DNA from 3 places in the Romboutsia lituseburensis genome. Region 3 is predicted to be linked to each of the others. Evidence: riboswitches for the same ligand, from Rfam matches in the RefSeq annotation. Region 3 holds a riboswitch; each other region holds the start of a gene.
What was found. A riboswitch is a leader RNA that binds a small molecule or an ion and turns the genes downstream of it on or off. The one in region 3 is predicted to bind lysine.
Positions count from the first base shown of each region.

Region 1: another riboswitch for lysine. It lies ahead of NWE74_RS04975 (diaminopimelate decarboxylase family protein); the one in region 3 lies ahead of NWE74_RS15040 (amino acid permease).
Region 2: another riboswitch for lysine. It lies ahead of nhaC (Na+/H+ antiporter NhaC); the one in region 3 lies ahead of NWE74_RS15040 (amino acid permease).

Region 1 covers NZ_JANQBQ010000001.1:994,753-999,403, reverse strand. The annotation lists gene NWE74_RS04980 (cation:proton antiporter) at 1-1,184, shown strand, start outside; lysine riboswitch at 1,249-1,418, shown strand; gene NWE74_RS04975 (diaminopimelate decarboxylase family protein) at 1,534-2,361, shown strand; gene NWE74_RS04970 (tetratricopeptide repeat protein) at 2,532-3,152, shown strand; gene NWE74_RS04965 (AI-2E family transporter) at 3,236-4,330, opposite strand.
Region 2 covers NZ_JANQBQ010000001.1:1,403,471-1,408,121, forward strand. The annotation lists gene NWE74_RS19205 (peroxiredoxin) at 1-1,287, shown strand, start outside; gene NWE74_RS06870 (ribonuclease H family protein) at 1,342-1,941, opposite strand; lysine riboswitch at 2,134-2,306, shown strand; gene nhaC (Na+/H+ antiporter NhaC) at 2,430-3,866, shown strand; gene NWE74_RS06880 (calcium/sodium antiporter) at 3,916-4,651, opposite strand, start outside.
Region 3 covers NZ_JANQBQ010000001.1:3,104,779-3,109,429, reverse strand. The annotation lists gene polA (DNA polymerase I) at 1-1,504, opposite strand, end outside; tRNA gene NWE74_RS15045 (tRNA-Leu) at 1,648-1,733, shown strand; lysine riboswitch at 1,938-2,108, shown strand; gene NWE74_RS15040 (amino acid permease) at 2,255-3,685, shown strand; gene NWE74_RS15035 (metallophosphoesterase) at 3,744-4,619, opposite strand.

The DNA.
Region 1 (4,651 bases), 2.1 Mb from region 3:
CTTCGATTGCAACGATAGGTGTTATAGGTGGATGGTTTGCTCAGAAACTAAAGCTTCCAGATGTAGTAATTTATTTAATATTAGGAGTGGCTTTCGGTCCTACATTTTTAAATTTAGTAAATATAGAAGCATTTCCAACGGTAAACGAAATTATATTAACTTTCGGGTCAGCATTTATACTTTATGAAGGTGGAAGAGAAGTAAAATTAAAAATATTAAATGAAGTAAAAGTAACTGTAGGGCTTCTAGCATCATTAGGTGTTTTTATAACAGCAGGGATTATAGGACTTACAGCACATTATGTATTTAATTTAGGAATAGGTCCGAGTTTTTTACTAGGAGCTACTATAGCATCAACAGATCCAGCGGCACTTATACCTGTATTTAAAACAGTTCCTATAAAAAATAAATTAAAACAGACTGTAATAAGTGAATCTGCATTTAATGATGCATTTGGTGCAATTTTATTTACATCAATACTTACTGGATTAACTATGGCAGAGAAAGTAGGAATATTAGCAACATCACTAGAGCTAGTATTTATGATATTAATAGGATTATTAGTTGGAATAGGCATAGCATTGATAGCTGTCGGAATTTCATCAGACAAAAAATATGGAATATTCCATGGTTATGCACCTATAATATCAATTACGGTAGTTGTTTTTGCTTATGAAATATCAGAAAGATTTGGTGGAAGTGGATATATGGCAGTATTTATTGCAGGTCTTGTATATGGAAACAAAAAAAGATTTGGATTCTGGGTTCCGGATGAAGATTATATATCAGGAGTACATTTTAGAGAAAATATAGCAACAATAGCAAGAATGTCAATATTCATAGTACTTGGAACGCATCTTAATCTAAATTCATTGTTAAAGTTTGGTATGGGGTCAATAATTGTAGTATTAGTTTTAATGTTCATAGCTAGACCTATAGTAGTTTTAATTTGTACTGCATTTGATAAAAAAACTAATTGGAGCAAAAATGAAAAGTTATTTATGATGTGGGTAAGAGAAACTGGTGTTATACCAGCAGCTTTATCTGGAATAATAGTATCAACGAAAGTAGAGGGATATGAAATTATATCATCAGCTGTATTTATGACTATTATAGTAACGTTATTGATACAGGCTAGTACTACTAATATAGTAGCAAAAAAATTAGAAGTTTTGGAAAAATAAAAAATAGTTGCAAAATTAAGAAAAGGGTGTTAAAACTATATTAATTAATTAATTAAATAAAAAAGCCTAGGGTAGAGGTGCTTAGATTAAGAGTACTTAGTAGTAGCTGGCAAGTGTTGATAACTAAGGAAAGGAATCGTAGCCGAAGAGTGTTAATTGGCAAATAAATTCTCTGGCTTTGTACAAAATATGTGCAAGGCTGTCACTTATTAAAAGTGTTGAGCTACAAGGTTTACTTTGAGTTAAATAAAACGTCCAAAGTATTCCTTTGGACGTTTTTGATTATAGTAAATTATTGCTGAAAACCTCAAAATGGCTGTATACTTTATACTAATACAGGAGGGTATTTATGAAATTACATGGAACTATGTCAGTAAAAAATAGAAACTTATATATAGGTGGTGTAAAATGTGAAAAAATAGCAAAAAAATATTCAACACCACTTTATGTATTTGATGAGAAACTTATAAGACAAAATTGTAGAGAGTATGTAAATTACTTTAAAGTTAAAGAAAAAATCTGTAAAAGACATGATATAACACAAAATATTTATTTTAGAATAACTCCGGGCATAGAAGCACATACACATGAATATATAAAAACCGGACAGATTGATTCAAAGTTTGGTTTTGCACTGGCTAATGGATATTTATATGAAGCTTTAGGAAAAATAAGGGATTATAAAAATATAAGTTTGATAGGACTACATGCACATATAGGATATCAAATATTTGAGATTGATTCATATATGGATGCAGTAGATATAATGATGAATTTAGTAAAGAAAATAATAGAAAATTTTAATATAGAAATAAAAGAAATAGATTTAGGCGGCGGTATAGGTGTTTATTATACCAAGTATGATAGCCCCAAAACTATAAAAGAATTTTGTGAGTCTATAATAAATAGACCAGAAAGAGCTTGCCAAAAACTTAAAATAAATAAACCTATATTAATTATAGAGCCAGGTAGATCTATTGTTGCAAATGCAGGAAGTACGTTATATACAATAGTATCTATAAAAGATATAAAGGATATAAGAACATATGTAAGTGTAGATGGTGGTATGACTGATAATAAAATACCTAAGCCAGCAGTTGTATTTATAGAGAACGGAAAAGCAAAATTAATTTGCAAAAGGCAAACATATAAAGATTTGATATCATTAGAACTTTAAACTGCCTAAATAAAAAAGTTTCCTTTTTTATTTATTTTTTACTGAATAATCGCTAAAAAAATACAAAAAATATTAAAAAATAATAAAAAATAAATAAACTAAATTCGATATTTTTACCTAAATAAACCATATTTATGATAAAATTATCTTAAATAATAAGGAGGGATTTGATGAAATTAAAAATAGTCTTATTGGTATCATTATTATCTATAGTAATGGTTGGATGTTCTGGGTTAAAAGAAAATACAACCGTTCATGATGGAAAAGAAGCATTAGAAGCACACGATTATGAAAAAGCAAGAGATTTTTTATCGGATGCCTTAGAAATGGATAGTTCAGATGAACATGCAAGAGCAATGTATATGCAAGCTACTAAAATGGAAAATGTATTAGAGTACGAAAAAGAAGGAAATTATAATAAAGCTATAAAAGAGCTTGAAGCAATAGAAGAAATAAAAAACGGATCGTCAACTATAAAAACTGAGGCAGCTGCTAAGAAAAAAGAGTTGGTTAAAGCCAATGAAAAGTACTTAAAGGCAAGAGAAGAAAGAAAGCAAAATGCCAAAGAAGTATCTAGTAAAGATCAAGATAGAATAGAAGCACAAGCTTCAATAGAAAAAGAAAAGCATTTAGCATACTTAGCACAAAAGAAAAAACAAGAAGAGGTAGAAGCTAAAAAGAAAGTAGAAGAAGAAGCTAATAAACCACAGGAACCAAATCAAGGTACTAATGAATTGGAAAATCCAGGTATAGTAGTTTCTCCACCAGTTGAACAAACAGTTGCTCAATAATTTAATCAAAAATGCCTATATCTTTATATAGGCATTTTAATCAATGAACGAAATTATTTGTGATATAAAACGTAGTGAATTTTTCACTTAGAACCCTTTATATATAGATGATTTTGAATATATTTGTCAATGCAAGATTTTAAAACAGCAGCTATAGGTACAGATAGAAATACTCCTATTATACCAAATAGTGACCCACCGAGAAGTACAGCTGATATTATCCAAAGAGGACTAAGTCCTACCTGATCTCCCATAACTTTAGGGCCTATTAAATTACCATCTAATTGTTGAAGAACAAATATAAACACTATTACCCAAAATGCTTTTACAGGACCTTGAGTGAGAGCCATAGCAACAGGAGGAATAGCTCCTATAAAAGGACCAAAGTAAGGAATTATATTAGTTAAAAAAACTATAAAAGATAAAAATAACACATTATCTATTCTTAAAAGAAACTTAAACCCAAGAAAAGCAAGTACTCCTATAATTGCTGAATCTAATACTCTTCCTATTATATAATGGTAAAAAATATCATGGCACATAATAAAGAAGTTAACTGTATTATTAGCTTTATTTTTTGTAGTAATACAGTATAGTAAGTTTTTAAACCCCTTAGCTATATTTTCTTTATCGTATAGCATGTATATAGATAATATGACACCCATAGAAATATTAAAAATTAATGATGTTAAACTAAATAAATAAACAATTATATCTGAGGATGTCTTAGAAAAAATATTAATCATTTCCTTAAGTATCAAATTTATATTATTTTGTATATGAGGTATTAAAACTTCTAGTATATCTGTTTGCTTAATATGATTATTTAAAAAATCTTCTATCATACTTATATAATGAGGGATTTCTTTAATTAAAGTATTTAAGGTATTTATAATAGATGGAATAAAAATTTTACCCATTAATAATAAAGAAATAAAAATAATTACATAAGATATGAGGATATTTAACACTCTATGTAAATTAAACTTATTTTCTATATATTTGACTAAAGGATCAATCAAAAGTGCAAGCAAAATTCCTATTAAAAAAGGACTTAAAAGTTTAACTAATCCTCCTATATTAGAAAGTAGCCTAGAAGGAGAATCTATTACTTTATAAATTATTATAGATATAAAGCCTATAAGTACATAATATTTAATATTTTCTTTGGAAATCATAAAATTCTCCTTTATTAACTTATTAAAATTTCTTCAATAATATCTCCAAATATATATGTAAAAATTCGCATAAAATCAAATTTTAACATTATAAAAAGTAAATCAATTAAAGTATGTAATAAAATTTTAGTAAAATAAAGTGTACTGAAATATTATTATGTGTAGATTTTTAGTATTTTATTTAATCAAACACATTTCATAGAAACAAATAACTAAAAAATAATATATAAATTTAAATAAATAATTAGTAACTACAAAAACTAAATATATTAAAATCTATTCAAATATAGTAGATGTATTAAAAAATTTAGTGTTTTGTTT
Region 2 (4,651 bases), 1.7 Mb from region 3:
GTAGTTACTCCTGCTAATTGGTTTCCAGGAATGCCAGTTATATTACCATATCCAACAACATATAAAGAATTGAAAAAAAGAATAAAAAGTTGTGATAAAAATTGTACATGTATGGACTGGTACTTATGCTTTGTTCCTGATAAGAATGCAGAATTACCAGATAATAACTTCCCTAACTATATACCTTGTGTTCCTAAAAAAACAAAAACAACAAAAAAATCTTCTAGACCTCAAATAACTGATTTGAAAAATCAACCAGTTGATGTAACTTATTGTCCTGATGTAACTCCAATTGTAATGGAATATGTTCTAGGAAATCCGAAAAATGTTGATGCAAATTTACTAGATGCTGTTATCTATGCTTTTGTTGAAATAAATCCAGATGGTACATTACGTGTACCAACTCCTAAGTATTTGAACCAATTAGTTAACTTAAGAAAAGAAAATCCAGATTTACAAGTTATAGCTGCAATAGGCGGTTGGGGAGCTGATGGTTTTTCCGATGCTGCTTTAACACCAGCATCTAGATATAATTTTGCTAGACAGGTAAATAGTCTTATCAACCAATATAAGCTAGATGGAATTGATATAGATTGGGAGTATCCTGGAAATAAAGCTGCTGGCATAAAAGCTAGACCTGAAGATAAAGAAAACTTTACTTTATTACTTACAGCTATAAGAGATGTAATTGGTGATAATAAATGGTTGAGTGTAGCTTCTGTAGGAGATAATTCTATTTTAAATAGAGGTATTGAAGTTAATAAGATAGCACCAATAATAAATTATTTCAATCTTATGAGCTATGATTTTACAGCAGGTGAGACTGGAGAAATGGGTCAAAGACATCAGTCAAATCTTTACGACTCTGACCTTTCATTGCCTGGATATAGTGTAGATAAATGGGTGAAAAATTTAGAAAATGCAGGAATGCCTAAGTCTAAAATTTTATTAGGACTTCCATTTTACGGTAGATTAGGCGCTAAAATCACACGATCTTTTGATGATTTAAGAGAAAATTATATAAATAAAAATGGTTTTATATATAACTTTGATAATCAAGCTCAAGTTCCTTATTTAACTAAGGATGGATTATTCGCTATGGCTTATGATAATGAACTATCAATATATTTAAAAGGCCAATATGTTTTAAAAAATTGCTTAGGAGGATTGTTTGCATGGACATCGACTTATGATCAGGCCAATATCTTAGCTAAAGCTATGTATGATAGTATAAACAATCCAGTTTTATTTAAGGAAGAATTAGAAAAAATGTTTGGACCATTTTAATATTTAATAAAATAACTAATAGTAGAAGTTATATAACTTCTACTATTAGTTTATTTAAATACCTAAGGCTTTTTTTGCTAGTTTATCAGCTTCTTCATTATATTTATCACCACTATGAGCTTTAACCTTTATAAATTCAACTTTTAAATTCTCTTTTATAGTATCATAGAATTTTTTATAACTTTGAGTTCCTTCTTTATTAGCTTTCCATGCACCACTACACCATTTTTCGATGCCTTCATAATCAAAGTACAGTTTTAATCTTTTTATATCATTATATATACAGTATTCCATAGCTATTTTTGCCGCTTCAATTTCACCAGCAACATTTCTCATTTCAACAAGAGATTTAATATCTCCTTTTTTACTATAAGTCTTTACAACTATATCATCCTTAATTAAAACTACACCAGAGCCATAAGCTCTTAAACAATGCTCATAACTTCCATCTACATAAGCTTCCAAGAATTCACCATCTTCTTGTTTATCATTTAATATAATATTTCCCATATATATATTAGCTTCTTCTAAAGACACAAAACTTTTATACTCAGCTCCTGAAAATCCATTTACTTGCTCTTTACATTCATCCCAAGTATTATATATACCATTTTTTTTACCTTTTCTAACTGCATAGTATTTTTTCTTTGCCAAATTCTCACTTCCTCATATTTTTACATTTTTTATAACCCTTATTTTATCCTAAAAGCATTGATTTTAACAAGTTTTATTTATATTGGAATTATCTAAATTTTTTATATTTTCTTTGTTGTATATTATTTCCTACTTTATTATTTTAAGTTTTCATGATATAATTTTTAAAACAAATAAAATAATCGGATATAACCTAATGGTAGAGGTCGCATTGTTAATTAGTAGTTTTGTGGAGATAAGCACGTAGAAGCAAGATAAAAGGTAACTGTGCCGAAATGTATAAGTAATGCTTTAATCTTATATGTTGGGGTCATGTAAAATATATATGACACTGTCACATGAATATGTGGAGTACTATCTTTAGATTAAGTTTTTATTCAATTTTTTGATTGAATTCTTAAGTCTAGGATAACTTCATCCTAGGCTTTTTTTAATCTCAAAATTTCTCCTTTATGTTATATTCGTCATAAATTATTGGAGGATTTATTATGACATCAAGAAGTAAAAAGCAAGCAACATTATTTGACGCAATTTTATGTGTAGGTTTTTTAGTAACCGTTTTAGTTACATGTTTGGTATTTTTAAAAAAATATGAAATTTCTGCTCATGTTCCATTAGTAGCTGGAGCTATCTTTGCAGCAACTATAGCTGTATTTAAACTAGGATTTACTTGGAAAGAATTAGAAGATGGAATTTTATCAACTATAAATACTACTATGCAAGCTATTTTAATCCTTTTAGTTGTAGGTATGCTAATTGGAACTTGGATACTGGGAGGTGTTGTTCCTGCTATGATATATTGGGGACTTAATATACTATCACCTTCTATATTTTTAGTCGCAACAACATTAATATGTGCTATAGTTTCAATTTCTACTGGTTCTTCATGGACTACAGCAGGAACAATAGGTATAGCCCTTTTAGGTATAGGAAGTGCATTAGGTATACCAAATACTATAATAGCAGGTGCTATTATATCAGGTGCATATTTTGGAGACAAAATGTCACCTTTATCAGATACAACTAATCTAGCTCCAGCTATGGCAGGAACTACATTATTTGAACATATTAATCATATGTTATATACAACAATTCCAGCGCTTTTAATATCACTTATACTTTACGGAATAATCGGTTTTAAATATGCAGGTAGTCAAATTGATACTACTCAAATAGCTCAGATTCAAAATGCTTTAATAAGTAATTATAATACATTATCACCATTATTACTTTTAGTACCAGTTGCAGTTATAGTAATGGTTATATTCAAAGTTCCAGCTATACCTGGCCTTATTGCAGGTGTTTTATTAGGAGCTATAGTTTCTGTAGTTTTCCAAGGTGCATCTATAGCTGATGTATTTGTAGTAGCTAAGGGTGGTTATGTATCATCAACTGGTATGGATTTCGTTGATCAACTTCTTACTCGAGGTGGATTAGATAGTATGCTTGGAACTGTTTCGTTAATGCTTTGTGCTTTAACTGTAGGTGGTATATTAGAGAAAACTGGTATGCTAGAGGCATTAGCTAGAGCTATATTAAAAGTTGCTAGAGGAACTTTCGGATTAATTGCTGCAACAATATTTACTTGTATAGGAACTAACTTAGCAGTTGCTGATCAATATCTAGCAATAGTTATACCAGGAAGTATGTATAAAGATGCATTTATAAAACAAGGGCTTAATCCTAAAAATTTATCTAGAGCATTGGAAGATAGTGCTACAATAACTTCACCACTTATTCCTTGGAATACATGTGGAGCTTATATGTCAGCCACTTTAGGAGTTGGATCATTTGCATTTTTACCATTTGCATTTTTCAATCTAATTTGTCCTTTAATTTCTTTATTCTATGGTGCAACAGGTATAACAATAGCAAAACTTTCTGATGATGAAAAAGAATCTTTACTTGAACAAAAAACAGCTTAAAAAAAATGGTTATCTAATTTAGATAGCCATTTTTTATTTAATATTTTAATTATTGCCTTATTATTACAAATACTATATATACAATATAAAGTATCGCCAAAATAGATCCTTCAAGTTTATTAATACTTTTCTTTGTTGCTGACAATGCATATGCTAATATAGTTACAATTATCATTATAATCATATCTATAAATACAATAGGATGAACAGACACGTTACTTATTGTAGATGATAAGCCTAAAACGAATAAAATATTAAATAGATTAGATCCCACTACATTTCCTATAGCTATATCACTTTCACCTTTTCTAGCTGCTATTATACTAGTAACAAACTCTGGTAATGATGTCCCAACCGCAACTATTGTAAGTCCAACTAGATTTTCACTCATTCCCCAGGCAATAGCTATATTACTAGCACTATTTACTACTAATTGCCCTCCTATTAATATCCCTATTATACCTAAAACACTCATTAAAATACTTTTTCCCATCGATATATTTTGCTTAGCCTGCTCTACATTCATGTCTTCTTTTGATGTTAATGCCATTTCTATTAAGTAATACATAAATATTCCAAATAGTGCTAATAGCATTAGACCATCTGCTCTAGTTAATAAGTTTTCATTGTATCCTTGAAATTTAGTATCATAAGACAATATCAGTAAAACTACAGAAGCTAAAATTGCAAAAGGAAACTCTTTTATTATAGTACTTTTCTGAACTTTTATAGGATTTATAAATGCTGCAATACCAACAACTGCTAATATATTAAATATATTAGAT
Region 3 (4,651 bases):
CTCTTACACCCTCATATTCCATATCACCTAAAACTTCAACCAAAGGCATTTCTATATGATAAAATAATCCATCCATTTCCATCTCTTTTAGATTACTTTCCATGATAGGATTAACATCATTTACTGTAGTTAGTATTTGAGATATATGCTTTGATAGTTCGTCAAACTCTAAGTCTTGATACTTTTTAGCTTTAACTCCTTTACCTAAAAGTTCTTCTGATGATTTTACTCTTTTAGTAAGGTATTTCATAGCTATTGCACTACATTCATATGATGTTGATGACATAGAATCTATCAAATATTCTGCTATAGTTATATCAAAGTACATATTTTCTAATTTTATATCATATGATTTCAAAGCTATATAATCATCTTTTAGATTATATCCAAATTTTTTAATTTCTTCACTCGAAAGTATCTCTTCTAAGATACTTATACTATCCTCTTCTATATAGTATATATTACTACCGTCAGTACTTACAAACATATAAAGAATATTTTTTTCTAGTATATTCCCTTCTTTTCTAACTGTTTTTATCAAAATTTCTTTTTTATCACTTACTTCTTTTATAAAAGACTCAATATCTTCAAGTTTTTTAATGCTAAAACTATAACTATTTGAATCTATTTCTTCTTTATTATCTATTTCAATTATTCTAGGTATTAAACTAGTAAATCCTAAATATTTAAAGTATTCAACCACACTATTTGGGTCAAAATCTCCATACTTTAAATCCTCTAATTTTACATCTACTGGAACATCTCTTACTATAGTTGCAAGCATTTTACTTTTTAGCGCTAAGTCTTTATTTTCCTCTACTTTCTTTTTTATACTTCCTTTTAAATTTTCTATATTTTCAATTATACCCTCTATACTAGAATACTCCTTTATAAGCTTTATACCTGTCTTTTCTCCTACCCCTGGAATTCCAGGTATATTATCTGATTTATCTCCCATTAAACCTTTTAAATCTATAAATTGTGTTGGTGTCATTTCGTATTTATCGATAACTGCCTCAAAATCATATTCTTCTACTTCTCCAATTCCCTTTTTAGTTATCAAAGTAGTTGTTTTATCAGAAGCTAGTTGTATAGCATCCTTATCTCCGGTTACTATATATACCTTATACCCATTTTCTTCACCTAATTTAGAAACTGTCCCTATAATATCATCAGCTTCATATCCGTCTAACTCTAATCTATTAATTTTAATTTTATCCAAAAGTTCTTTTAATGGTTCAAACTGAACCTTTAATTCATCTGGCATTTTCTTTCTTCCTGCTTTATATTCTTCAAACTCTATATGTCTAAATGTCGGAGATTTTCTATCAAATGCAACACTAATGTGTGTAGGTTTATATGTATCTATTATTTTAAATAGCATTGTTGTAAAACCATATATAGCATTGGTTTTTAGTCCGTCTTTATTACTCATTTCTGGTAATGCATAAAATGCTCTATTTATTATTGAATTTCCATCTATTATAACTAATTTTTTATCCAAATTTATCACTCCTGCTAAGCTTTTTATTTTTATAAGCTAATACGTTATTATTTAATATTACCATAATTTTGAAATTATATTAACATTAAATATGTTGCAAACGTTTAATTATATTGTTATAATATAATTATATTCCATATTTTGCCGGATTGGTGGAATGGCAGACGCGACGGACTCAAAATCCGTTGGTAGCAATACCGTATGGGTTCAAGTCCCATATCCGGCACCAATATTTTTAAGAGTTACAACTAATAGTTGTAACTCTTTTATTGTACCCTAAAATACTAAATCCGTTAATATTAATTGAGAAATAAAATAAAGTATTAAAATTACTGTAATAAATATAGATATATATATAAATAAAAATTTATATTATTGTAGTTGATATTGACTTATTTAAAATTTGATTTATAATAGTATACAACAAGTAGATAACTGAGATAGAGGCGCGAAACTTAAAAGTAATATTATGGAGGTAAGCTCAATGAAGTAGTATGAAAGGAAGTTTTGCCGAAGTAAATAGTTAATAGCTTTAATACTATTTGCTGGGCTTGTATAGAATATATATAAGACTGTCACATTTTTGTGGAGAGCTATTTTCAATGAAAACGTACGGTATATTCATACTTTTTTAGTATGATCTTTTCGTATAAAGTCATGGGCATAGTCTCATGGCTTTTTTATTGTTAGAAAAATTTTTATTATCTTAGTTACTTATTTATAATTGATACCATAAGGAGGAAAATTTAAATGAGTGAACAAAATCATGATTTAAAAAGATGTTTAAAAGCAAGACACTTAAATATGATTGCTTTAGGTGGATCTATAGGAACAGGTATATTTCTTGCTATGGGAGATACTCTTAATCAAGCAGGTCCAGGAGGTGCATTAGTAGCCTATGGCCTTATAGGTATAATGGTGTATTTTTTAATAACTAGTTTAGGTGAAATGGCAACATATATGCCTATATCCGGTTCATTTAGCTCATATGCTACAAAGTTCATAGACCCTGCACTAGGTTTCGCACTTGGATGGAATTACTGGTATAACTGGGCTATAACAATAGCCGCTGAAATGGTTGCAGGATCTTTAATAATGAAATATTGGTTTCCTAATATTCCTGGATTTTATTGGAGTATAATATTTTTATTTATAATTGTGAGTTTAAACTTTTTATCTGCAAAGGCGTATGGTGAGTCTGAATATTGGTTTGCAGGAATAAAAGTAGTTACTGTAATTATATTTTTAATAATAGGATTTTTAATGATTTTGGGTATAATGGGTTCAGACAATATAGGATTTCACAATTACTTTATAGATGACGGACCATTTCACAGCGGAATAAAGTCAATATTTGCTATTTTTTTAGTTGCAGGCTTTTCATTCCAAGGAACAGAACTTATTGGAGTTGCTGCTGGTGAAAGTGAAAATCCGGAAAAAACCATTCCAAAAGCAGTTAAATCTATATTTTGGAGAATATTAATCTTCTACCTAGGAACTATCATCGTTTTAGGTGCTATAATACCTTTTACTCAAGCAGGTGTTTCAGAAAGCCCATTTACTATGGTTTTTGAAAAAGCTGGAATTGCTGGAGCTGCATCTATTATGAATGCTATTATACTTACTTCTGTATTATCTGCTGGAAATTCTGGTATGTATGCCTCTACTAGAATGCTTTATTCAATGGCTACAGAAGGACTTGCTCCTAAGATTTTTGCAAAAACTAACAACAGAGGAGTCCCGGTAAATGCTCTTATTTTAACAACTTTAGTAGCCTCTGCTTGCTTCTTGACTGGGATATTTGCAGAGAGTACAGTTTATGTTTGGTTGGTTGCTGCATCTGGTCTAGCTGGCTTTATAGCTTGGGTCGGTATAGCTATTTGCCACTATAGATTTAGAAAAGCCTATATCCATCAAGGTCATGATTTAAAAGAATTAAAATTTAAAGCTAAATGGTATCCTTTTGGACCAATATTAGCACTTTTAATGTGTATTATAATTATTATAGGTCAAGGATATTCTTGTATAACACCAAGTGGAATTGATTGGAAGAATTTAATAGCTTCTTATATAGGTATCCCTTTATTTTTAGCCCTATATATTGGATATAAAATTAAACATAGAACTAAAGTCATTCCTTTGGATAAAGTAAATTTAGTTTATACCAAAGCTAATAAATAAATATTTAATTTAATAAGCTAAAAAGATTTAGTAAAAACTAAATCTTTTTAGCTTATTTTTATTTATTTTTTAAAGTTATTTGTACTATTTCAGGTTTACAATTTAATCTAACTAAAACCTTAGAACCCCCAAGCCCTTTGCTTAATAGCATGGTAGATGAATTTTCCTTATATTCTCCTAAGTCGTATTTAGGGAAAAATTCTCGGCTAGGCGAAAGTACTCCTCCTAAATAAGGTATTCTTATTATACCTCCATGCACGTGACCTGATAAAATTAAATCAGCTCCCCACTTAGAGTATTCTTCAAAGAAAAATGGATTATGTGCTAATAAAATATTATATTCATTATCATTAATTTTCCCTAGATTATCATTCATAAAGTTACTCCCTAAAGGTTTGTTTTTATTTTTATAGTTACTAAAAAAATATGGATAATACTCTAAAGGAACAACTAACCCATATAAATTTATATAGCTATCTCCCCTATTTATTGTGATTTTATCATTATCTAAATTAATTATTTTTTTATTATATAGTTGTTTAAAATAATCTTTATATAATTCTCTATGTTTTTTATTCAATGATTTTTGTTCATGGTTTCCTATAATATGATATATTGGATATTTTAAACTCAAGGCGTCTACTAAATCTAACGCTACTTTATAATTTTTATTTTCTCCTTCAACCAAATCACCTGTAATAAATATAGCATCTGGCTTTAAAGCATCTATTTTTTTTATTAATTTGTAATTATCTTTACCAAAACTTTTATTATGTAAGTCACTAATTTGAACTATTTTATAATTATGAAATTCTTTAGGTATTTTTTTATTTTTTATTTCATATTTATTGATTTCAATTGAATTAGTTTCGTATAAACATATTCCAGCGATGCCTAGTATTGCTGATCCTCCTAAAATTACTTTATCTAACATAAATATATCTCCTCTATATTATTTTGTCTTTA